One region of the Shewanella sp. BF02_Schw genome, then DNA from elsewhere that is predicted to be linked to it. Evidence: predicted binding sites of a transcription regulator. Region 1 holds the regulator's gene; the other holds the start of a gene.

Region 1 (5,374 bases):
GCGCTCTATCCCACGTAGCACACTGTTAATTGTCATAGCCAACATACCGGTTTTAGGCGCTAGCAAACGTCCTGTACGCGAACGACCTCCTTCAGTGAAATACTCGACCGCATAACCCTTAGCAAATAACTGATCTAAATATTCACGAAATACTGCGGTATAAAGTTTATTACCATTAAAACTACGACGGATAAAGAATGCCCCACCACGGCGGAACATCGGCCCTGCTGGCCAAAAATTAAGGTTAATACCGGCAGCAATGTGCGGCGGAACCATGCCCTGATAATACAAAATATACGACAGTAGCAAGTAATCCATATGGCTACGATGGCAAGGAACGTAAACAATTTCATGGCCATCATGATGTAACTGTCTTACTTGCTCGGCACCTTTGATATTGATGCCACTGTATAATTTGTTCCATAACCAAGTCAGGAAACGTTCGGCAATACGCACCAAACTATCAGAATAGTCTGCGGCAATTTCATCAAGGTATTCAATGGCGGTTTCACGTGCTTTCTCGACTGTTACTTTCTTATTTGCAGACTCTTCTTCAATGGCTTTTTTGATAGATTCTGATTTTAATAAAGAGGCAAACAACGCTTGTCGATTCGGTAATTGTGGCCCCGTCATCACTTTGCGTTGACGGCGGAAATGCACACGGGCGACTCGGGTTAATTTGTGAGCAATTCTTTTATCAGTACCATGTTCATCGGCCATATGACGAAGCGATAATGCATTAGAAAACTGGACGAAATTATGGCGTCCTAAAAATAAAATCATTAACCATTTACGTAACCACGTAGGGTTTTCACGTTCAAATACAGCAGCTTTCATGCTGTCTTCTTCTTTACCTGGGGTACGTCCCCAATAAAGGCAAACAGGAACCAACTGTATATCTAATTCAGGGCTCTCACTATGAAGTGACAATAAACTGGTAAAATAATTAAGGAATTTGTCACCACTTTCACGTTTACCAAATAGTGGCTTGCGGCCCTCTAAACAGACCACACGAGGCACGGTTAAGCCATCAAGCTGTAATGGCTCATAAGGACTGGGCAGACCAAAGCCCTCGGTGATTTCGCTCAACGCGGCAATATCGCTAATAGATTCCGTTTTCATTAAATAAACCAAAGGTTTAGTTGGATCTATATTGAGGTCATCAAAAGGATCGTGAGGGACCACAATGGTCTGTACCATCCACTTTTGAATCCATCTTAATGCTCGTAAAAATATTGAATCTGGTTTTGACATGGTTATTTTCGCAACATAAGCCACTGTAATATTGTCGTATAGGATACCAGAAACCACCCTGCTTACACTATCAGACCGATCTATCTTTACGTTTAAGCTCTCACTATCAGAAATAACATAAGACAGAACATTAGTAATAGTTAATTAAAACATATTGTTGAGTGATACTTAATCAACAAAATACAAAAAATAGTTGGTTAATACTTGCGCGAACACAAACACTGTATATAATGACAGTCACTGTATAAAAAGACAGGAATCATCATGAGACCGTTAACGCCGCGCCAAGCAGAAATTTTAGACTTAATTAAAAACAATATCGCCGAAACAGGTATGCCACCCACTCGTGCTGAAATTGCGAATCGTCTTGGCTTTAAAAGTGCTAATGCCGCCGAAGAGCATTTAAAAGCATTAGCCAAAAAAGGCTTTATCGAGATCATGCCTGGTACCTCAAGAGGCATTCGTTTACCTCATGAAGAACAGGTTGAAACCGGTCTGCCACTCATTGGACAGGTTGCTGCTGGTGAACCAATTTTGGCCCAAGAGCATGTAGAGCAATACTATCAAGTCGATCCAAACATGTTTAAGCCCGCCGCAGATTTTTTATTGCGAGTGCGTGGTGACAGCATGAAAAACATTGGCATTTTAGAAGGTGACTTACTCGCTGTACATAAAATGCAGCAAGCACGTAATGGCCAGGTTGTTGTGGCACGTGTTGATGATGACGTCACCGTAAAACGATTTGAACAAAAAGGTAATGTGATTTATCTGCATGCCGAAAATGAAGATTACAATCCGATAAAAGTAGATTTAAGTTGCCAAAGCCTAACCATCGAAGGGCTTGCCGTTGGCGTTATCCGTAATGGAGATTGGTTATGAACAAACTAATGGGCATCGCGCCACGCCACCCGGGCTTATGGGTAGATTTAACTGAAACAGAACTGCATGGCACCCAAACCATTCAAACATTACAAACTGTCACCCAAGGTGAAGCTGAACTGAGCCAATTGTGCAGCCAGTTAGCAATATTGAGCCAGCAAGGCAGATGGATTGTATTAATTAGCCCGCCCCATATTGGCTATAAACATATGCTGGCAAGTGCTGGTGTAAGAATGGATCGCATTTTACTGGTGCACACCAAAGATGAAGTCGAAACATTATGGGCCATGGAGAAAGCGCTCACTAGCGGTACATCGAGCGCAGTAGTAACTTGGACAAGCTCACTTGATGCTCGCGATAGTCGCCGTTTAGAAATTGTCGCCAAAAGTGCACGTGCATTAGGGGTGGTAATTGAAGATGTGAATGCTCACTTACCTCACAAACATCAACTTGTTAGCCCTACTTTAACAAATGGAACAAGTAATTTTTGCTCATTTCACTAAGCACGAACCCTTCATTACCAAGCCCTGTATTGAATTCAGGGTTTTTTTTCATCTTTTTTCAGCCTATTAGCCAACAAAGTGATCTTGATCAATGTTTAATCTACAAGTAATGTGGTTAACAAGGATGAAACATTTTTTATCTTTAATTGGACGTGAATGGCAGTAATCAAGATTACTTTCAGACAAATGAGCCAAATCAAAATTGATAAGTTCAGTAGTAGGTACAAGCGTGGTGCACAGCTAACAATAAAACCGTAAACCGTATGTTTACAGCCACCAAAGTACTTTGAGGTCATCAAACTTTTTTCGGGAACCGAAGAGTTTGCATAGAGCAGAGAATTACTGTGTGACTCTTCTTTGTAGTTGCTATTTGCAATTAGCAGAGGAGTAGTCTTGTGAAGCAATGGTTGTATTGTTTACTGGTGGTGTTTGTAGCACTTCCGCTTGGGGCATCAGAAATGCCCCTCAACATGACTCAAGGCGTGACAGATATCAGTGGCAAGGTTTATGACCTCCACATGACGATTCTTTACATCTGTTGTGCAATTGGGTTAGTGGTGTTTGGGATCATGATTTACTCAATGATTTATCACCGCAAATCAAAAGGCGCTGTCGCGGCCAATTTTCACGAAAGTACCAAAGTGGAAATTGCTTGGACCGTCATCCCTTTCATCATCTTAATCGGCATGGCTATTCCAGCCACCAAAACCTTGATTGCTATGGAAGATCCCAGTGATGCTGATCTCACCATAAAAATTACCGGGTCGCAGTGGAAGTGGCATTACAGCTATTTTGATAAAGACATCGAATTTTACAGCACATTATCCACTCCCAGAGCACAAATTGATGGCAGTGAGGCCAAAGGCGAACATTACCTCCTTGAAGTCGATAAGCCATTAGTACTGCCTATTAACCAAAAAGTGCGCTTCTTGATGACATCAGATGATGTTATCCATTCATGGTGGGTGCCCGCGTTTGCCGTTAAAAAAGATGCCAATCCAGGCTTTATCAACGAAGCCTGGACTCGTATTGATAAGCCTGGAACGTATCGCGGCCAATGTGCCGAGTTATGCGGTAAAGACCATGGTTTCATGCCGATTGTGGTGCAAGCATTATCGGAGGCCGATTTTGATAATTGGTTAGTGGAGCAAAAAAAACTAGCAAGCAATGCAGCTGCAGCCGCTGCGGCATCAATGTCTAAAACCTTGTCTCTTGAGGAGCTAACCTCACAAGGTGAACAAATCTATATTGCTAGGTGCGCCGCTTGTCACCAACCCAATGGTGCGGGTCTTCCTGGTGTATTCCCATCATTAATTGGCAGCCCTATCATAAAAGGCCCTGTTAAAGATCACCTGAATATCGTCTTAAACGGTAAACCAGGTACTGCAATGCAAGCCTTTGCAAAGCAACTTAGCGCCCAAGAAATTGCCGCAGTAATTACCTTTGAGCGTAATGCGTGGGGCAATAATAGCGGTGACGTAGTTCAAGCTGCTGATATAGGCAACTTTTTAGGCAGTAACGAGGCAAGCACCGAACCAAGTAAAGCAGTAACCGATGCAGCAAGTACTATTGCAGCCACGACAACTGACATTACCGATGCGGTTACCGACAAAGCCAATCAAGCTGTCGAAGCAGAAGCAGAAGCTGTTGTACCAGAGGATCTGCCCACGTTAACCTTGGAGCAATTAATTGCTGAAGGTGAGCAGGTTTATGCTACGACATGTGCTGCATGTCACCAAGCCACTGGCGCTGGTTTACCAGGCGCTTTCCCTTCACTTATTGGCAGCCCTGTTGTTACTGGACCGGTTAGCGGACATATCGATATCGTTATGCACGGAAAACCAGGTACCGCAATGCAGGCATTTAGTAGTCAACTTAGCCCGCAAAAGATGGCGGCTGTGATTACTTATGAGCGCAATGCGTGGGGCAATAATTCTGGCGAAGCGGTGCAACCTGCCGATGTCGCTAGCCATGGACAGTAGGGGAAAACAATGAGCACAACAACGCACGATACACTGGCTACCGCTCATGATGATCATCATCACGGCGCTCCGAAGGGGCTAATGCGCTGGCTACTCACCACTAACCATAAAGATATCGGCTCGCTGTATTTATGGTTTAGTTTCATTATGTTTCTTACTGGCGGTGCGATGGCAATGGTGATTCGAGCTGAATTATTTCAGCCTGGATTACAGCTAGTAGAACCTAACTTTTTTAATCAGATGACCACAGTTCATGGCCTCATCATGGTGTTTGGGGCGGTGATGCCCGCTTTTACCGGGTTAGCAAACTGGTTAATTCCAATGATGATTGGTGCCCCAGATATGGCACTACCGCGAATGAACAACTGGAGTTTTTGGATTTTACCCTTCGCCTTTACCATTTTATTAGGTTCACTCTTTATGGAAGGCGGCGGCCCTAACTTTGGCTGGACATTCTATGCTCCGCTCTCAACCACCTATAGTCCTGACAGTACCGCCCTATTTGTTTTTTCCATTCACATAATGGGAATAAGTTCGATAATGGGTGCAATTAACGTCATTGTAACCATTGTAAACTTGCGAGCTCCTGGCATGACCTGGATGAAGTTACCTTTGTTTGTGTGGACTTGGCTCATTACCGCATTTTTACTGATTGCGGTAATGCCGGTGCTCGCAGGTGCGGTCACCATGGTATTAACCGATAAGTTTTTTGGTACTAGCTTTTTTGATGCTGCAGGTGGTGGCGATCCGGTGATG
Region 2 (5,374 bases), on a different contig from region 1:
GCGCCGGCGGTGTTGATGCACAGATAAGTATACCAATGTCTTGGCAAGCACCAGAACAAAGCAACGCCAGCTTTTCACTGACTATGTCGGGTTTAAAAGGCGGCCATTCTGGTGTCAATATTCATCTTGGTCGTGGTAACGCTAACAAGTTATTAGCGCGATTTTTATTTAAATACAGTGACGAATTAGCCTTAGAGCTGGTCAGCTTTAGTGGTGGTTCGCTGCGTAATGCTATTCCACGTGAAGCTAACGTTCAATTGATGTTGCCAGCTGAAAATGTTGAAGCATTAAAACAAGCTATTGAGTCATTTCAAGCGTTAGTGCGTGAAGAGTTAGCCGTAGCTGACCCATCGATGTTACTCACATTAGCCGCTATTGATGCACCAACAAAAGTCATGGGCGAAGAAGCGCAAAATACCTTAATCGATTTATTACATGCTTGCCCTAACGGCGTAATGCGCATGAGTGATGAAGTGGAGGGTGTGACTGAAACATCACTAAATATAGGCGTGATCAGTACTGAAGATGAAAGCGTAGAAATATTATGCCTTATTCGTTCATTAATCGATTCGGGGCGTGAAGAAGTCACCGGTATGCTAACCGCACTATCAAATCTATCGGGTGCTAGCATTGATTTAAGCGGTGCTTATCCAGGTTGGAAACCAGACACTAGCTCATCTGTTATGGCAATTGTGCGTGACACCTATAACGATATTTATAAAAAAGATCCTACTGTGATGGTTATTCATGCGGGTCTTGAATGTGGTTTATTTAAAGAACCTTATCCACATATGGACATGGTATCGATTGGTCCGACGATTCGCTATCCGCACAGCCCAGATGAAATGGTTAACATCACCACGGTTGGTCAATATTGGGAATTACTGCTAGCTGTATTAGAGCGTATTCCTGCTAAAGAGGCGTAATCAATCAAGTGATTATGGCCAAGATTATAATTGGCGGATAAGCTATAAATCAAAGGCGACAGCAATGTCGCCTTTTTGCTCTCTATGGTTTCCGTTATAAAATGGGCGCCTAAAATTGTAAATCGAGTTGAGTAATTTGATCGGCACTATTCTCGGAAGAAACCAACGTCACATCCGCTAGGCCAACGCTCACACCGAGTAACCGAATCCCTCGCCCTTGGCTTCGTTGTAATGCTTGCAGTAATAATTCATGAAACAGGTTAATTGAAATCTCATCACTGCGATGCTCGATGGTGGTCTGCTTAAAATCATTAAATTTCAGTTTTACAACCTGCTTATGGATCTGTCTATCTTTCGCACTCCGATGAACCCGAGCACTCAGCTCTTGAATAAGCTGTGGTAATACTTGATGACATTGCTCTAACGTAAAAATGTCTTTAGCTAACGTGGTTTCAACCCCTACTGACTTACGCACTCGGTGCGGGCTAATTTGCCTTGAATCGATACCTTGTGCACGCTCAGCCAACACATGGCCAAACTTACCAAAGGCCTCAATTAATTGCACTTTAGGGTATTGTTGCACGTCATAACAAGTGGTTAAGCCAATATCGGCTAACTTTTTTGAAGTGACTTTACCGACGCCAGGAATTTTACTCAGAGGTAGGTCTTTTACAAAATCAGCAATTTGATTTGGGGTGATAACATATTGTCCATTAGGCTTATTTAAATCGGATGCAATTTTGGCTAAAAACTTAATGGGTGCAATACCTGCTGAAGCCGTTAATCCAGTGACCTCATAAATGTCATCACGTATCGCTTTGGCAATTAATGTCGCACTGCCTTGATGAGAATCGCAATCTGTGACATCAAGATAAGCTTCGTCTAAAGACAAGGGTTCGACAAGATCAGTATATCGATGAAAAATCTCACGTATTTGGAGTGACACTGATTTATACACTTCCATCCGTCCAGGCACTAAAATTAACTGCGGACATAACTGCAACGCATGATAACTGGACATAGCACTTCGCACCCCAAATTTGCGGGCTTCATAACTGCAAGTACTTATCACACCACGGCGATCACTTCTGCCGCCAACAGCAATGGGCTTTCCTCTTAACTCAGGAAAATCACGCATTTCTACCGCAGCAAAATAACAATCCATATCGATGTGAATGATTTTACGCATTCTATAACCATTATCATTAACTCAATTACCATGATGGTACTGTATATATAAACAGTATTCAATCGTTGCTTATTATTAATATAATGAATAAATGTGACTCAAGATATTTTTAAATGTCAAAAGCTAGCTTCAAGCCATCCTAAAACGCAATAAAATATTATTCTGAAAAAAAGCTAAATCATCTAGCAAATTATTCAATTTATAAATTGATTGTAGACAACATTCTTATGACTTCAATTCGATTTATTGAGTCATTCTTTCTTTTCAAAAGCAGTACAAAATCATAAGCATTTAACCGTAATTGACTATCTAGCAGTTGAGGGTCACTGCCTTTGCTCAGTAAGTATTCAACTAATTTTTTATCATTGAGTAAGATTGCGGCATGAAGAGGCGGTAGTCCATCAATCTTACTTTTAGTATTAACGGAGGCACCATTGTCGATAAATTTATCTAAATAAACATATCTTTTTTTCTGATTAGAAATGCCAAATAAAAATGCTATACCACCTACAGACTGAAGATCATCTAAGTCTTGTTTCGTTAATCTAAAATTAAACAAATAAAATTCACAGAACGAATTTGGTATGTAATGCGTATTATCTTCGACACTGCATAATACAACATCTTCAACACGGCTATTTTCAAGAGAATAAATAGCACCTAATGAATACATAATAATAATAGTAAAAGCGCATCCAATTAGTAACTTAAGTTTCATTTTAACTCCATATAACTTTGTTATTTAGGTTAAAAGCTAAAACACCAAAATGTCGACTGTTTGTTTTTGCTATTCCATTTAAATACAACACTAAAACACGACCGAAGCTATATGATAGTTGTTCTCTCACTCTGTCATGGATTTTTATTTGCATTAAGTCTTTAGCTGTTGCATGACTAAACCAATGTTTTGCAGCGCTGCGCCCAAATTTTATTATGACTTTTTTAGCACCATCTTGAGGATTCATTGTTGATCGAAATAAAGAGTCGATAAATCCCATCGCATAAGATGCATCGACAGCCTCAACTAACAAACCTTGAGCAAACTCACGAACTTCATCAGTAATATCTAACTCATCTATAATCGAATGTTGACTGGAAAATATGAACTTTAAAATAATTATAGTTTCATCATTATCAAATATGAGTTCACTACTTTTGAAGTTTTTAAGGTGTACATTTCTATTCATTTCCATTTCCATTTCCATTTCCATTTCCATTTCCATTTCCATTTCCATTTCCATATAGTTTAAAATACGTCCTATTAAAAACTAAATATATCAATTTAATTAGAAAAAAACCATTATCACTTTTAATGTATCTCTTCCAGAGCAGGGTGAAGACCCCAAACGTTTTTTAAACAAAAATAGTTTATTTAATGAGTTGTTATAACCCATAAAATCTTCATGGCTTGGACTATTTTTTGTTTGCAGGTTAAACGAATAGTTCAAAAAGCAAGCACTAATGCGGTTAACCTGTCTTCCAGAGCCTCCACATGAGTGTTGAAATGACACAAAAAAACCCAAACGCAGTTGGGCTTTATTAACATGTAACATATCAATTAAGACATTACATTTTGGTCTGTAAATAGTTTTGTAAACCAATACGTTCAATTAGACCGAGTTGCTTTTCTAACCAGTACATGTGATCAGATTCAGTGTCATCTAATAACACTTCTAAAATTTCACGGCTTTGGTAATCAGCTTTTTCTTCACATAGCGCGATAACTTTACGCAAATGATCAGCTACATGATATTCGTATGCAAGATCATTTCTCAGCATTTCTTGCACATCTTTACCAATATTCAACGCTTCACGGCTGCCAACATCTGGAGTGCCTTCTAAAAACAAAATGCGTTGAACTAATTTAGCTGCATGCAACTTCTCGTCGTCTGACTCATGCAGAATACGGGTATACAGTTCATTGAACCCCCAGTCTTCATACATGTGAGCATGGACAAAATATTGATCCATGGCAGACAATTCGCCGGTTAATAAACTATTTAAAGCGTCGATGACTTCTGGATGGCCTTTCATGATAATTTCCTATTAGTCGTTAATTTGTGATTGAAGATAATTTTGAATACCGGTTTGATTGATTAGCTCTTGCTGCGACTCAATCCAATCTAGATGTTCTTCTTCGTCTTCGAGTAAATCTTCAAATAAATCGCGGCTAACATAATCTTGCTGAGTTTCGCATACCTTAATGGCTTCACGCAAAATGGCAATTTGTTCCGTAATTGCAGTTAGATCACAGCTAAGCATTTCTTCAGCATGTTCACCAATGCGCAATTTATCTAACTGTTGTAGGTTAGGTAAACCTTCAAGAAACAATACACGTTCAATCAGCTTGTCAGCATGCTTCATGTCTTCAATCGATTTTTTATACTCTTTCTCATTAAGCTTTTCCAATCCCCAATGCTTAAACATGCGAGCATGTAAAAAGTATTGGTTAATGGCGGTCAGCTCACAGGTAAGTACACGATTGAGTTGGCTGATGACTTTAGGATGACCTTTCATAGTAATGTCCCTCGATAAATAATGTGATCTCGATCAATTACAAACAGGATAAAACACTATAGGGGTAATTGCAAATTTTCCTTTATTTTCACACACTTACAATTGATAACCATTATCATTATAACTAAGCTTTGTAACTCGTTAGCAATACATAAACATAAAAAAAGCCTTCAAAATGAAGGCTCTTTACAAAGCATCAGTTTATTAACTTAAGCTTTAGGCAATTAACGGTGTTAAATAATTCGATTTTGATTTAGCAACTCATTGCGAGCTTGCTCTTTTTCCATACGGCGTTTACGTTTGTCACATGGATCATCACAGTCACACGCTTTTTCAATTCCTAAAACACCTAAACCACCACAACTACCTTCTACCGCTTTCTTCTTTACGATATAGCCGATAGACATTAACAAAAAGAACAATAATAACACTACAAATGCTGCTATAAATGTACTCATTACAAACTCCAATTACTCATTCAGATAAGGGTATAATACTTTTTTAATCAATCAGTTTAAAATAAAGAACCTACTTAACATACGATTTAAACGCATCGCTGTAATAGACCTGATAACCCTGTTCTTGCTTCTCAATCAACATTATTGCTAAATTTTTCTCTTTAGCAAGTGCCAATGAAGCCTCAGTACCTAACACCATCATAGCGGTGGCATATCCATCTGCGGTCATACAACTAGAGTGTAACACGGTTGCAGAGGCAAGTTGATGCTTAATAGGATAACCG

Evidence for each region. Region 1 encodes LexA, which represses DNA repair genes until DNA is damaged. Its sites were predicted from a motif close to TACTGTATNNNNATACAGTA; they were not measured.
Region 2: a site for LexA is predicted at 2,153-2,172, ahead of dinB (DNA polymerase IV). Genes of this name have one in related genera too.

Annotation. Positions count from the first base shown of each region.
Region 1 is NZ_JABKAW020000004.1:94,262-99,635, reverse strand. It holds gene plsB (glycerol-3-phosphate 1-O-acyltransferase PlsB) at 1-1,254, opposite strand, end outside; gene lexA (transcriptional repressor LexA) at 1,519-2,133, shown strand; gene HNW13_RS15680 (SulA-like leucine-rich domain-containing protein) at 2,130-2,636, shown strand; gene coxB (cytochrome c oxidase subunit II) at 3,032-4,618, shown strand; gene ctaD (cytochrome c oxidase subunit I) at 4,628-5,374, shown strand, end outside.
Region 2 is NZ_JABKAW020000002.1:133,099-138,472, forward strand. It holds gene HNW13_RS09000 (aminoacyl-histidine dipeptidase) at 1-926, shown strand, start outside; gene dinB (DNA polymerase IV) at 1,036-2,115, opposite strand; gene HNW13_RS09010 (ankyrin repeat domain-containing protein) at 2,315-2,833, opposite strand; gene HNW13_RS09015 (hypothetical protein) at 2,835-3,344, opposite strand; gene bfr (bacterioferritin) at 3,682-4,149, opposite strand; gene bfr (bacterioferritin) at 4,162-4,632, opposite strand; gene nqrM ((Na+)-NQR maturation NqrM) at 4,866-5,090, opposite strand; gene HNW13_RS09035 (FAD:protein FMN transferase) at 5,161-5,374, opposite strand, start outside.